2 regions of the Kitasatospora sp. NPDC058218 genome follow, and region 1 is predicted to be linked to the other one. Evidence: predicted binding sites of a transcription regulator. Region 1 holds the regulator's gene; the other holds the start of a gene.
The links. The regulator HrcA, encoded in region 1, represses chaperone genes, less so after heat shock. The targets are predictions, from matches to a motif close to TTNGCACTCNGNNNNNCNGAGTGCNAA.

Region 1 (6,282 bases):
CTGCCCGTGCGGACCGTCTTCCTCGGCGGCGGCACGCCCACCCTGCTGCCCGCCCGGGACCTGGTGAAGATGCTGGCGGCCATCCGCGAGGAGTTCGGGCTCGCCGACGGCGCCGAGATCACCACCGAGGCCAACCCCGAGTCGGTCGACCCGGCCTACCTCGCCGAGCTGCGCGCCGGCGGCTACAACCGGATCTCCTTCGGCATGCAGAGCGCCCGGCCGCACGTGCTCCGACTGCTCGACCGCCACCACACCCCGGGCCGCCCGGAGGCCTGCGTGGCGGAGGCCCGCGCGGCCGGCTTCGAGCACGTCAACCTCGACCTCATCTACGGCACCCCCGGCGAGTCCGACGACGACTGGCGGGCCTCGCTGGACGCCGCGATCGGCGCCGGACCGGACCACGTCTCGGCCTACTCGCTGATCGTCGAGGACGGCACCAAGCTGGCCGCCCGGGTCAAGCGCGGCGAACTGCCGATGATCGACGACGACGTGCACGCCGACCGCTACCTGATCGCCGAGGAGGCGCTCGCCGCCGCCGGCTACTCCTGGTACGAGGTCTCCAACTGGGCCACCACCCCCGAGGGCCGCTGCCGCCACAACGAGCTCTACTGGACCGGCGGCGACTGGTGGGGCGCCGGCCCCGGCGCGCACAGCCACGTCGGCGGCGTCCGCTGGTGGAACGCCAAGCACCCGGCCGGCTACGCCCGCGCCCTCGCCGAGCAGCGCACCCCGGCCCAGGGCCGCGAGCTGCTCACCGACGAGGACCGCCGGGTCGAGCGGATCCTGCTCGAACTGCGCCTCGCCGAGGGCATCCCGCTCACCCTCCTCGCCGGGGCCGGCCTGAAAGCCGCCGAGCGGGCCCTCGGCGAGGGCCTGCTCGACCCCGCGGGCTGGGCCGGGGGCCGCGCCACCCTCACCCTCCAGGGCCGCCTGCTGGCCGACGCGGTCGTGCGTGACCTGGTGGACTGACGTTCGCTACCGTGGGTGTCAGCCGTCGGGACGTGGACGTCCTGGGGATCACGCTGGACACGGGCGAGTTCGGCGCGCTCCGAGCGGGGTTCAGTCCTCCGAGGCCACGAAGTCGATCAGTTCCTCCACCTTGGCCAGCAGCGCGGGCTCCAGGTCCTTGTAGGAGTCGACCGAGGCGAGGATCCGCTTCCACGCGGCGGGGGTGTCCACCGGCCAGCCGAGGCGGCGGCAGACGCCCTCCTTCCAGTCCTCGCCGTACGGGACGTCCGGCCAGCCGGGGACGCCGACGGAGGAGGGCTTCACGGCCTGCCAGACGTCGATGTACGGGTGGCCGACGACCAGCACCGCCGTGCCGGTGACCCGGGCGGCGATCCGGTGCTCCTTGGTGCCGGGGAGCAGGTGGTCGACCAGGACGCCGAGCCGGCGGCCGGGGCCGGGGGCGAAGTCGGCGACGATCGCCGGCAGGTCGTCGATGCCCTCCAGGTACTCGACGACCACGCCCTCGATCCGCAGGTCGTCGCCCCAGACCCGCTCGACCAGCTCGGCGTCGTGCCGCCCCTCGACGTAGATCCGCGACTCCCGGGCCACCCGGGCCCGGGCGCCGGGGACGGCGACCGAGCCGGAGGCCGTCCGGCCCGGGGCGCGTGAGGGCGCCGGTGCGGCGGCGGCGGGCCGGACCAGGGTGACCGCCTTCCCGTCGAGCAGGAAGCCGCGCGGGACCAGCGGGAAGACCCGGTGCTTGCCGAAGCGGTCCTCCAGGGTGACGGTGAACCCCTCGGCGGTCTTCTCGCAGCGCACCACCGCCCCGCAGAAGCCGGTCGCGGCCTCCTCGACCACGAGGTCCCGCTCGGCGGGCACTTCGGGGGCGGGCTGTTGCTTCTTCCACGGCGGGGTCAGGTCCGGTCCGTACTGGCGGCTGCGCATGCAGGTGACTATAGGCAGCGCCGCCGGCCGGCGGCGGGGGCGTCACAGGCCCGGCGCGCCCCAGACCGGGAACCAGCGGGTGAGGTCCTTCTCCAGCCGCAGGTCGTTCCCCAGCATGGCGTTGACCTGCAGTTCCAGCGGGCTGTTGCGCTTCTCCCCGCCACCCGGCGCCGGCGCGAACGGGTAGAAGGTGCCGCGCTTGTAGAGGTAGACCAGCGCCAGCGGCTGCCCCTCGGCGCTGCGGAAGCCCACCAGCGAGCAGAGCAGCTGCGGGCCGAAGCCGTTCGCCTCCAGCTCGCTGTTGACCGCGTGCAGGTCGTTGACCAGCTCCGGCAGCTCCTCGGGGGTGTGTCGGGCGAGCAGCCAGGAGTACCCGTAGGCGTCCTTGGAGGCCTCCACCGGGACGCCGCCGCGCTCGGTGTCGGCGTCCAGCAGGGCCCGGACCTGCCGCTCGACCTCGACGAACGCCCCGCCCTCGACGGAGGCGAAGCAGACCGACCCGACACCGGTCGGCCGGAAGCCGGCCGCCGCCTCCAGGGTCAGCGCGGCCGACGGCACGCCGAACAGCTGGTCGAGGTCGGGCCTGACGGGCTTGGTGCGGCCGAACAGCGCGTCCAGGATTCCCACGGCGGTCCCCTCCGGGGTTCGTACGGCGGCTCAGCGGCCGAGCTCGGTGGAGATCCTCACCAGCTGCTCCAGCCGCTTCTCCAGCGACGGGTGGGTGGAGAACAGCTGCGAGGCGGCGTCCCGGGCGCTGAGCGCCGGGGCGAAGTAGAAGGCGTTGTACGCCTGCGCCTGGCGCAGGTCCTTGGTCGGGATCGCGGCGATCTGGCCGGTCACCTTGGTCAGTGCCGAGGCCAGCGCGCTGGGCCGGCCGGTGAGCTGGGCGGCCGCCCGGTCGGCGGCCAGCTCCCGGTAGCGGGAGAGCAGCCGGGTGAGCAGGAAGCTGATCGCGTACACCACGACCGACACCAGCGGGATGACCAGCGCGGCGATCGCGGCGTTGGAGTCGTTGCTGTTGCGGGCGCCGCCCATGAAGCCGCCGTACATCGCGATCCGGGTCATCGCCCCGGCCAGCACCCCGAGGAACCCGGCGATGGTCATCACCGCGACGTCCCGGTGGGCGACGTGCGACAGTTCGTGCGCCAGGACGCCCTCCAGCTCCTCGGGCTCCAGCCGCCGCAGCAGCCCGGTGGTCACGCAGACCACCGCGTTCTGCGGGTTGCGGCCGGTCGCGAAGGCGTTCGGCATGTCGTTGTCGGCGACCGCCACCCGCGGTTTGGGCATGTCGGCGAGCGCGCAGAGCCGGTCGACGGTGCCGTGCAGCTGGGGGTACTGCTCCGGGGTCACCCGGTGGGCGCCCATCGCCCGTTCGGTGATCTTGTCGCTGAACCAGAACTGGGCCACGAACAGCCCGCCGGAGATCAGCACGATCAGTGGCCAGGCGCCGCGCAGCAGCGCGATCAGCAGGCCGGTGAAACCGACGTACAGCAGCCCGATCACGAACATCGTCCCGACCATCCGGCCGGTCAGGCCGCGGTCCGGTGCGAAGCGGGTGTGCTGGCCCGAGGTCGACATCGCTGGTCCTCCGTTCGCCGTTCGCTATCGATGCTGCCACCCGGCCGGGCCCGCGGCATCACCCGCGTGCCGCGGAGTGCGGGCAGGATCACCCCGGTGGGACCGTTCCTGCCGTCGGACCCGGGCCTTACACTGGCAGGTACGGTTCTGGCACTCGTCTGTTCAGAGTGCCAAAGCCGCGGTCCGCCCAGAGCGGCCCGGAACATGCCAGAACGGACACATGTCACCACGGACAACGTGCGAAGAGGGAGGTGCGTGCCCCATGGCCGGTGAGGTCCGCCAGCTCGACGAACGCAAGCTCGCCGTGCTCCGCGCCATCGTCCAGGACTATGTGGGCACCGAGGAGCCGGTCGGCTCCAAGGCCCTCGTCGAACGACACAACCTCGGGGTCTCCCCGGCCACCGTCCGCAACGACATGGCCGCGCTGGAGGAGGACGGCTTCATCCACCAGCCGCACACCAGTGCCGGGCGGATCCCCACCGACAAGGGGTACCGCCTGTTCGTCGACCGGCTGGCCGAGGTCAAGCCGATGAGCGCGCCCGAGCGGCGGGCCATCCGGCACTTCCTGGACGGCGCGGTGGACCTGGACGACGTGGTCGCCCGCACGGTCCGGCTGCTCGCCCAGCTCACCCGGCAGGTCGCGGTGGTCCAGTACCCCTCGCTCTCCCGGTCCACGGTGCGCCACATCGAGCTGGTCGCGCTGGCTCCGGCCAAGGTGATGCTGGTCCTGATCACCAACACCGGCCGGGTCGAGCAGCGGATGGTCGACTGCCCGGGCACGGTCGGCGAGGTGGTCCTCGCGGACCTGCGGGCCAGGATCAACGCCCGGGCCGTCGGCGTGCGGCTGCCCGAGGTGCCGGGGCTGCTGGACGAGCTCCCGGCGATGTTCGAGGCGACGGACCGGCCGGCCGTCACCGTCGTCCTGGCGACGCTCTTCGAGGCGCTCGCCGAGCAGAACGAGGAGCGGATCATGCTGGCCGGCACGGCCAACCTGACCCGCTTCGGCCACGACTTCCCGCTCACCATCCAGCCGGTGCTGGAAGCACTGGAGGAGCAGGTCATCCTGCTCCGCCTCCTGGGTGAGACCGCCGACGCCGGGATGACGGTCCGGATCGGTCGGGAGAACGCGTACGAAGGGCTCAATTCCACCTCGGTCGTCTCCGTCGGTTACGGTTCGGGCGACGAGAGCGTGGCCAAACTGGGTGTGATCGGTCCGACCCGGATGGACTATCCGGGCACAATGGGGGCGGTGCGAGCGGTGGCACGGTACGTGGGCCAGATCCTGGCCGAGTCGTAGGGAACGGCCGGTGTCACATAGGTGACACCGGTACCAGTCGCAAGCACTTCTACAGGCGGAACAAGCGGAGCATTTGGTGGCCACGGACTACTACGCGGTACTCGGCGTCCGACGGGATGCGGGGCAGGACGAGATCAAGAAGGCGTTCCGGCGCCTGGCGCGCGAACTGCACCCGGACGTCAACCCGGACCCGAAGACGCAGGAGCGGTTCAAGGAGATCAACGCCGCCTACGAGGTCCTCTCCGACCCGCAGAAGCGGCAGGTCTACGACCTCGGCGGGGATCCCCTCTCGCCCAACGGCGGCGGCGCGGGCGGCTTCGGCGCGGGCGCGGCCGGTTTCGGCTTCTCCGACATCATGGACGCGTTCTTCGGCGCGGCCTCCGGTCAGCGCGGCCCGCGCTCGCGCACCCGGCGCGGCCAGGACGCCATGATCCGGCTGGAGATCACCTTGGAGGAGGCCGCCTTCGGCACCACCAAGGAACTCCAGGTCGACACCGCCGTCACCTGCACCACGTGCAGCGGCGAGGGGGCCGCTCCCGGCACCTCCGCGCAGACCTGTGACATGTGTCGCGGCAAGGGCGAGGTCTCCCAGGTCACCCGGTCCTTCCTGGGCCAGGTCATGACCTCCCGGCCCTGCCCGCAGTGCCAGGGCTTCGGCACCGTCGTGCCGACCCCGTGCCCGGAGTGCGCCGGCGACGGCCGCGTGCGGGCCCGCCGCACCCTGACCGTCAAGATCCCGGCCGGTGTCGACAACGGCACCCGGATCCAGCTGGCCGGCGAGGGCGAGGTCGGCCCCGGCGGCGGCCCCGCCGGCGACCTCTACGTCGAGATCGCCGAGACCACCCACCCGACCTTCCAGCGCCGCGGCGACGACCTGCACTGCACGGTCACCATCCCGATGACGGCCGCCTCGCTCGGCACCCAGGTGCCGCTGCAGACCCTGGACGGGCTGGAGGAGGTCGACATCCGGCCCGGCACGCAGTCCGGCCAGTCGATCCCGCTGCACGGCCGCGGCATCACCCATCTGCGCGGCGGCGGCCGCGGCGACTTGATAGTGCATGTCGAGGTGCAGACGCCCTCCAAGCTCGACCCCGAGCAGGAGGACCTGCTGCGCCGCCTCGCGGTGCTGCGCGGCGAGGAGCGGCCGTCCGGCCAGTTCGCGCCGGGCCAGCAGGGGTTGTTCTCCCGGCTGAAGGACGCCTTCAACGGCCGCTGACCGCACCGGCGCCCGGTGACCCCGCTCCGGCGGGTCACCGGGCGCCGTCGTTCCCCCGCCCGTACCCCCCGACTCCCAGGAACCGCCATGACCGCGCCCGTGTTCGTCGTCGAGACCGCGCAGCTCGCCTCCGCCGCCCCCGGCGCGGTGGTCCGGCTGGACGGCCCGGAGGGGCGGCACGCCGCCGCCGTGAAGCGGCTGGAGCCGGGCGAGGCGGTGACCCTGGCCGACGGGCTCGGCCTCGGGGTCGACGGCACGGTCACGGCCGTCCACGGCAAGGACGCCGTCGAGGTGACGG
Region 2 (6,282 bases), on a different contig from region 1:
GGCCACCCGTGCCGTCGTTCGCGACAGGGCCGACCGGACTCGCGCGGCCCGCCCGACCAACCTTGAGGCCGACCGTGACCTGGTCGGCATGTACCTCGACGAGATCGCCAGGACGCCCCTGCTCGATGCCGCCGAGGAGGTCGAGCTCTCGCTGCGGATCGAGGCCGGCGTGTACGCCCAGCACCTGCTGGAGGAGGCGGAGCTCCCCAAGGGCGTCAAGCGCGAGGAGCTGGAGGCGATAGCCGAGGACGCCGAGCGCGCCAAGGACGTCTTCATCCGCTCCAATCTCCGGCTCGTGGTCGCCGTCGCGCGGCGTTACCCCCGCAGCGGTCTTCCCTTGCTGGACCTCATCCAGGAGGGCAACGCCGGCCTGGTGCGGGCGGTGGAGAAGTTCGACTACGCCAAGGGTTTCAAGTTCTCCACCTATGCCACCTGGTGGATCCGGCAGGCGATCACCCGGTCCATCGCCGACCAGTCGCGCACCATCCGGCTGCCCGTCCACCTGGTCGAGGAACTGGGCCGGATCCGGCGGGTCCAGCGTGAGAAGTCCAAGGAGCTGGGCCGCGAGCCCGAGCCGGCCGAGATCGCGGCCGAGCTGGACACCACCGAGGCACGGATCAAGGACGTGCTGGACTGGGCGCGTGACCCGGTGAGCCTCAACATGTCGGTCGACGACGAGGGCGAGACCCAGTTCGGCGACCTGGTCGAGGACACCGGGGCGACGTCCCCGGAGGACGCCGTGATGGTCATGCTCCGCCGCGAGGAGCTGGACGGCCTGATCGGGCGCCTGGACGACCGGACGGCCTCGATCATCCGGTCGCGGTACGGGATGGAGGACGGCCGCGAGCGGACGCTCACCGAGGTCGGCAAGCAGCACGGGCTGACGCGTGAGCGGATCCGCCAGATCGAGAAGCATGCGCTGGCCGAGTTGAAGCGGATCGCCGACCACGCGGGCTTCGAGGCCGCCTGAGGCCTCCCGGTCGCGGTCGGTCGTGCTTGCGCCGCCGGTGACAGCGGTGGCGGCCGCTGTCGTGGGCCCCGGTGTGGACTGCTCCGCACCGGGGCCCGGGGGCGTGCCGGGAGGCCGGGCAGCACCGGGGTGGGGAGCTTCTAGGCTGGAGGGGTGGACGATGTGCGAGACGGAGGCGGGCCGGTGAGCGAGCAGCAGCCCGGGCAGGACAGCGCGGACAGGACGGACGGCGCGGACGGGACGGACACGGCGGAGGCCGTGACGACGGCGGGCGGAGCCAAGGCCGCGACCGGCGGCACCGAGGCGGCGGCGAAGGCCCGGCTGGTCTTCAAGGACCCGCTGGACCAGCAGTCCCGCGACGACACCGACGCCGGCTGGGGCGGGCGCCCGGGAGCGGGGGAGGGCGGTGTGCGGGGACTGGACTGGTACCTGAGCCAGCGCCCGCCGCACCACGGCGACTGACGGGGAAGGCGCTCAGCGCTGCTGCGTGACCAGCGCGTCGCGGATTTCGGTGAGCAGGAGGACCTCCTTGGCCTCGGCCTCCGCCTGGACCTCGGCGAGGCTCTTGCGCCTGGCGGAGAACTTCGTCATCGGCAGGATCAGGCAGAAGTAGACGACGGCTGCGGTGATCACGAACTGCAGGAGGGCGCTCAGCACCGAGCCCCACAGGATGAGGATGCCGGTCGTGACCTCGCCGGTCGCGCTCACCTCGCAAGGGCCCTTGAGGCAGGAGCTGTAGGACGTGAGGTCCTTGGCCCCGAAGGCGCCGACGATCGGGTTGATCACGCCCTTGACGAAGGCGTTGATGACGGCGGTGAAGGCCGCGCCGATGACGAAGGCGACGGCGAGTTCGACGACATTGCCACGCAGCAGGAATTGCTTGAAGCCTTTCATGCCGCGTGAACGACGAAGTCGTTGTCCGGTTACGGGTGATCTTCGAGGGTGCCTGATTGACAACCCGTCCGGCCCACCGGCGCGGCGCCCGGCGGGGACAGACCCGCCCGCGCGGGCCCGAAGGCCAGCACGGCCGCCAGCACGAGCAGGATCAGTGCGGGCGCCCCGGGCCGGTGCCGGAGGGCCCTGCGGAGCCGGTGGAGGCGCCCGCCGCCACGCCGGATCGGCGGGAAGGACGGCACCTCCTGCCGCGGTGGGACGGCCGGAGCGGGGAGCGGCAGCGGGAACGGCAGGGGGAGGCTCGTGGTCGACATGGGCACCGCCGGTGGTCGCAGGGTGCCGGCCCGAGAAGCGGTCCGGCTCTTGGACGCACACTCTGGGCGGCCCGCGAGTTCGGCGAAATCCCCTTCCCCAGGCCTGTGGACAACTCGGCCCTGTGGACAACTTCGTACACCCGTACGGGGCAATCGGCTGGTGCTCGGCTGACCGCCGCCCCCGGTGGACGCCAGGCACCGGGACACCAGGACACCAGGGCGCCGGGTGCCGGTCGCAGGCCGCCCTGGGCCGCGCCCGCTCCGCCGGCGGTCAGAGATCGCCGGTCACGGGCCGGCCTGCCCGGGAGCACCCGCCCGCCCCCGGGCAGGCGAAAGGCCCGTGGGTCGCGCGGTGGCGCGGGCCCACGGGCCTTTCGAAGTCTGGACTCAGCCGGCCGGCTTCGCCGCCGGGGCCGGGCTCGCCGCGGGGGTCGAGCCGCCCGAGGACGAGGACGAGGCCGCCGACGAGGACGAGCTCGACGAGGTCGCGCCCGAGGCCGGTGCCGAGGAACCGGTGCCCACCGAGCTGCTGGACGACGAACGGCTGTCGGTCCGGTAGAAGCCGGAGCCCTTGAAGACCACACCCACGGCCGAGAAGACCTTGCGGAGTCGTCCCTGGCAGTCGGGGCACGTGGTCAGCGCCTCGTCGGTGAACTTCTGCACCGCCTCCAGGCCGTTGCCGCACTCGGTGCACTGGTACTGGTACGTGGGCACTTGTCTTCCTCCTGGCACTCTCGCCTGATGAGTGCTAACGATGGTCAATGATGCGGCATTCCGCTGGATCAGTCCAGCGACTCGAATGTGAGATGAGTCGGGGGCGCGCCGAAGTGTCCCGTTCCCGCCCCGGGCCCGCGCCCCGGAGGGCACCGGCCGGAGCGGGCGCGCGTCCCGGCAGGCCACCGGTCGGGTCAGGTCCGCGCCCCGGAAGGAACAGGCCCGGGCCCACCCGGCGTCGCGTCCGCCGGCGCCCGCGCCCCCGCGCCTCAGCCCTTGACCGCCCCGACCAGCTGCGGCGCCGGACCGCGCTCGCCGGCGGACGCGATCACCGTGCTCGGCGTACCCGGCGCGACCAGCAGGTGCCGCAGCGCGACCAGCGCGACCAGGCCCAGTCCGGCACCGGCCATCGGCACCAGGAACCCGGCCGACGGCCCGTGCCCGTCGATCAGCCGCCCGGCCACCGTGGACCCGGCCGCTAGGCCCAGCCCGATGGCACCGGTCAGCCAGGTGAAGGCCTCGGTCTTGGCGCCGTCCGCGACCAGCGTCTCGACCAGGGTGTACCCGGTGATCAGCGTGGGCGCGATGGCCAGGCCGCAGACCAGTCCGGCGACGGACAGCGCGACCAGGTTGGGCATCGCCCAGAGCGTCGAGCAGCCCAGGACCAGCAGCGCGTAGCTGGCGATCAGCCGGTGCCGGGCGGCTCGCCGCCAGGCGACCATGCCGTACAGCACGCCGGCCAGCATCGAGCCGCCGGCGAAGATCCCGTACACGGTGCCGTTGGCCCCGGGCTGTCCGACCGACTCGGTGAAGGCGGTCACCGAGACCTGCATGGCGCCGAAGACGGTGCCGACGCCCAGGAACGCGCCGGCCAGCAGCCGGACGCCGGGCGAGGCGAGCGCGGAGACGCGGCGGACGCCGGGCTGGTGCGGGTGCCTGGCCGGCGCGGTGCGCCGCTGGGCGGCGAAGGCGAGCCCGCCGACCACGGTCAGCGCGGCCTCGGCGATCAGCCCGGCGGAGGGGTTGAGCGAGGTGGCGATGGCGCCGGCGAGCACCGGGCCGATCACGAAGGTGAACTCGTCCGTCACGGACTCGAAGGCGAACGCGGTGTTCAGCTTGGCGGCGGAGAGGGCGGGAGCCTCCGTGCTCTCCGCGGAGAGCTTGGCGACCCAGCGGGAGCGGACCATCGCGCCGACCTGCGGCACGCTGGCGCCGGCCGGGGCGGCGGCGAGGAAGAGGGTCCAGACCGGGGCGTGGCCCAGGGCCAGTGCGATCAGCGCGCCGACCGAGATCGCGTGCACGATCACGGTCGGGACGAGCACGGCGGCCTGGCCGTAGCGGTCGGCCAGCCGGCCGGTCTGCGGCCCGACGAAGGCCTGGGCGACGGCCGAGACCGCCGCCACGCTGCCGGCCGTGCCGTACGAGCCGTGGGTGTCCAGGACCAGCAGGACGATGCCCAGGCTGAGCATCGCGTACGGGAGTCGCGCGGCGAAGGCGGGGGCGAGGAACGTCCGGGCCCCGGGGGTGCGCAGCAGTGCCCCGTATCCGACGCGGGCGGGTGCGCCCCGGTCGGTGGCGGCCTCGGCGCCCGGCTCGGTGTCCGGGTGCGTGGCCAGGGCGGCGCGGGTGTCCGCGGTGTTGTCGACCGTTCGGCGGGCCGTCACGGTCGGTCCTTCCTGCTGCCTGGTAGCGCGGAAGGGGCATGGGGTGGCCCCGACGGCGCCGAGAGTCGTCCTCTCGCGCGTCGACCGGGGTAGTTACCGGGCCGGCTCGGCATGGTTACCGAGATCCGGGCCGCGGCCGCCGAGCGGTCGCGCCAACTCTGCTTCAGACAGATGCTGGGGTGTGTCAATCGTCAAGCGTATACGCGCGTAGATGACGCGCTTTCCCCCACAATACAGAGGACATCCAAATCTGTCCCGCCAAGGGAAGGTGAACGCTGGGCGAAGCCCCCATGGTCACCGACCGTACAGCCAGCCCGCGAGCTTGCCGCCCTTGTCCACGGCCCGCAGCCGCCGCTCCGCGGCCTCGCTCACCTCGTCCGTCGTGACGACCAGCAGCTCGTCCCCGCCGCGCAGCACGGTGGCCTTGTCCGGGACGAAGCTGCTCCCCTCCCGGACCACCAGGGTCACCGCCGCGCCGGCGGGCAGCCGCAGCTCGCCGATCTCCACGCCGGACATCCTGGAGGCCGGCGACAGGGCCACCGACAGCAGGTGCCCGTGCAGCTTCTCCAGGGGGGCGGACTCGATGCCGAGGTCCTGGCCCATCGAGCCCTCGGAGACCTTCAGCCACTTGGCGACCCAGGGCAGGGTCGGGCCCTGGAGCAGGGTGAAGACCACGACCAGGATGAAGACGATGTTGAAGACGTCCTGGGCCATCGGCGCGCCCGACACCATCGGGATGGTGGCCAGCACGATGGGCACCGCCCCGCGCAGCCCGGCCCAGCTGAGCAGCGCCTGCTCGCGGCCGGGCAGCTTGAAGGGCGTGAGCGTGAGCACCACCGACAGCGGCCTGGCCAGGAAGACCAGCACGGCGCCGATGACCAGCGCGGGCACCACGGCCGAGCCCATGGTCTCGGGGGTGCAGAGCAGGCCGAGCAGCACGAACATGCCGATCTGCCCGATCCAGGCCAGGCCGTCGGCGAAGCCGCGGACGGCCGGGCCGTGCGGCAGCTTGGCGTTCCCCAGGATGACCGCGCTGATGTAGACGGCGAGGAAGCCGGAGCCGTGCAGCAGCGCGCCGCCGGCGTAGGCGAGCACGGTGAGCGCGAGGACGGCGATCGGGTAGAGGCCCGAGGACGGCAGCGCGACGTGCTTGATCCCGAACGCGCCCAGCTTGCCGACCGCGAGGCCGACCGCCGCGCCGATCGCCAGCTCGGCGACGATCGTGCCGACCAGGACGTACCAGGAGTCCAGCTCGCCGGTGGTGGCGAAGGCGACGACCAGGATGACCACGGGTGCGTCGTTGAAGCCGGACTCGGCCTCCAGCAGCCCGGTCAGCCGGTGCGGCAGCGGCACCATCCGCAGGACGGAGAAGACGGCGGCCGCATCGGTCGAGGAGACGATCGCCCCGAGCAGCATGGAGGTCCGCCAGTCCAGGCCGACCAGCCAGTGCGCGCCGGCGGCGGTCACGAAGACGCTGATCCCGACGCCGACGGTGGCGAGCACGGTGGCCGCCGGCATCACGGGTCTGACCTCGCGCCAGCTCGTCTTGAGGCCGCCCTCGGCCAGGATGACGACCAGGGCGGCGTAGCCGATCACCTGGGTCAGCTCGGCGTTGTTGAAGGCGAAGCCGAGGCCGTTCTGGCCGAGCGCGACGCCGATGCCGAGGTAGATCAGCAGGCTGGGTAGCCCGGACCGGGTCGAGATGCGCACGGCGACCACCGCGACC

Region 2: a site for HrcA is predicted at 2,904-2,930, ahead of ACFVYI_RS26905 (FmdB family zinc ribbon protein). Genes of this name have one in related genera too.

Annotation. Positions count from the first base shown of each region.
Region 1 covers NZ_JBHVWC010000034.1:22,473-28,754, forward strand. The annotation lists gene hemW (radical SAM family heme chaperone HemW) at 1-969, shown strand, start outside; gene ACFVYI_RS21755 (DUF3097 domain-containing protein) at 1,060-1,893, opposite strand; gene ACFVYI_RS21760 (hypothetical protein) at 1,936-2,520, opposite strand; gene htpX (zinc metalloprotease HtpX) at 2,551-3,471, opposite strand; gene hrcA (heat-inducible transcriptional repressor HrcA) at 3,734-4,768, shown strand; gene dnaJ (molecular chaperone DnaJ) at 4,845-5,984, shown strand; gene ACFVYI_RS21780 (16S rRNA (uracil(1498)-N(3))-methyltransferase) at 6,072-6,282, shown strand, end outside.
Region 2 covers NZ_JBHVWC010000045.1:73,254-79,535, reverse strand. The annotation lists gene ACFVYI_RS26920 (sigma-70 family RNA polymerase sigma factor) at 1-970, shown strand, start outside; gene ACFVYI_RS26915 (hypothetical protein) at 1,154-1,432, shown strand; gene mscL (large conductance mechanosensitive channel protein MscL) at 1,445-1,864, opposite strand; gene ACFVYI_RS26905 (FmdB family zinc ribbon protein) at 2,566-2,892, opposite strand; gene ACFVYI_RS26900 (MFS transporter) at 3,162-4,427, opposite strand; gene ACFVYI_RS26895 (potassium/proton antiporter) at 4,851-6,282, opposite strand, start outside.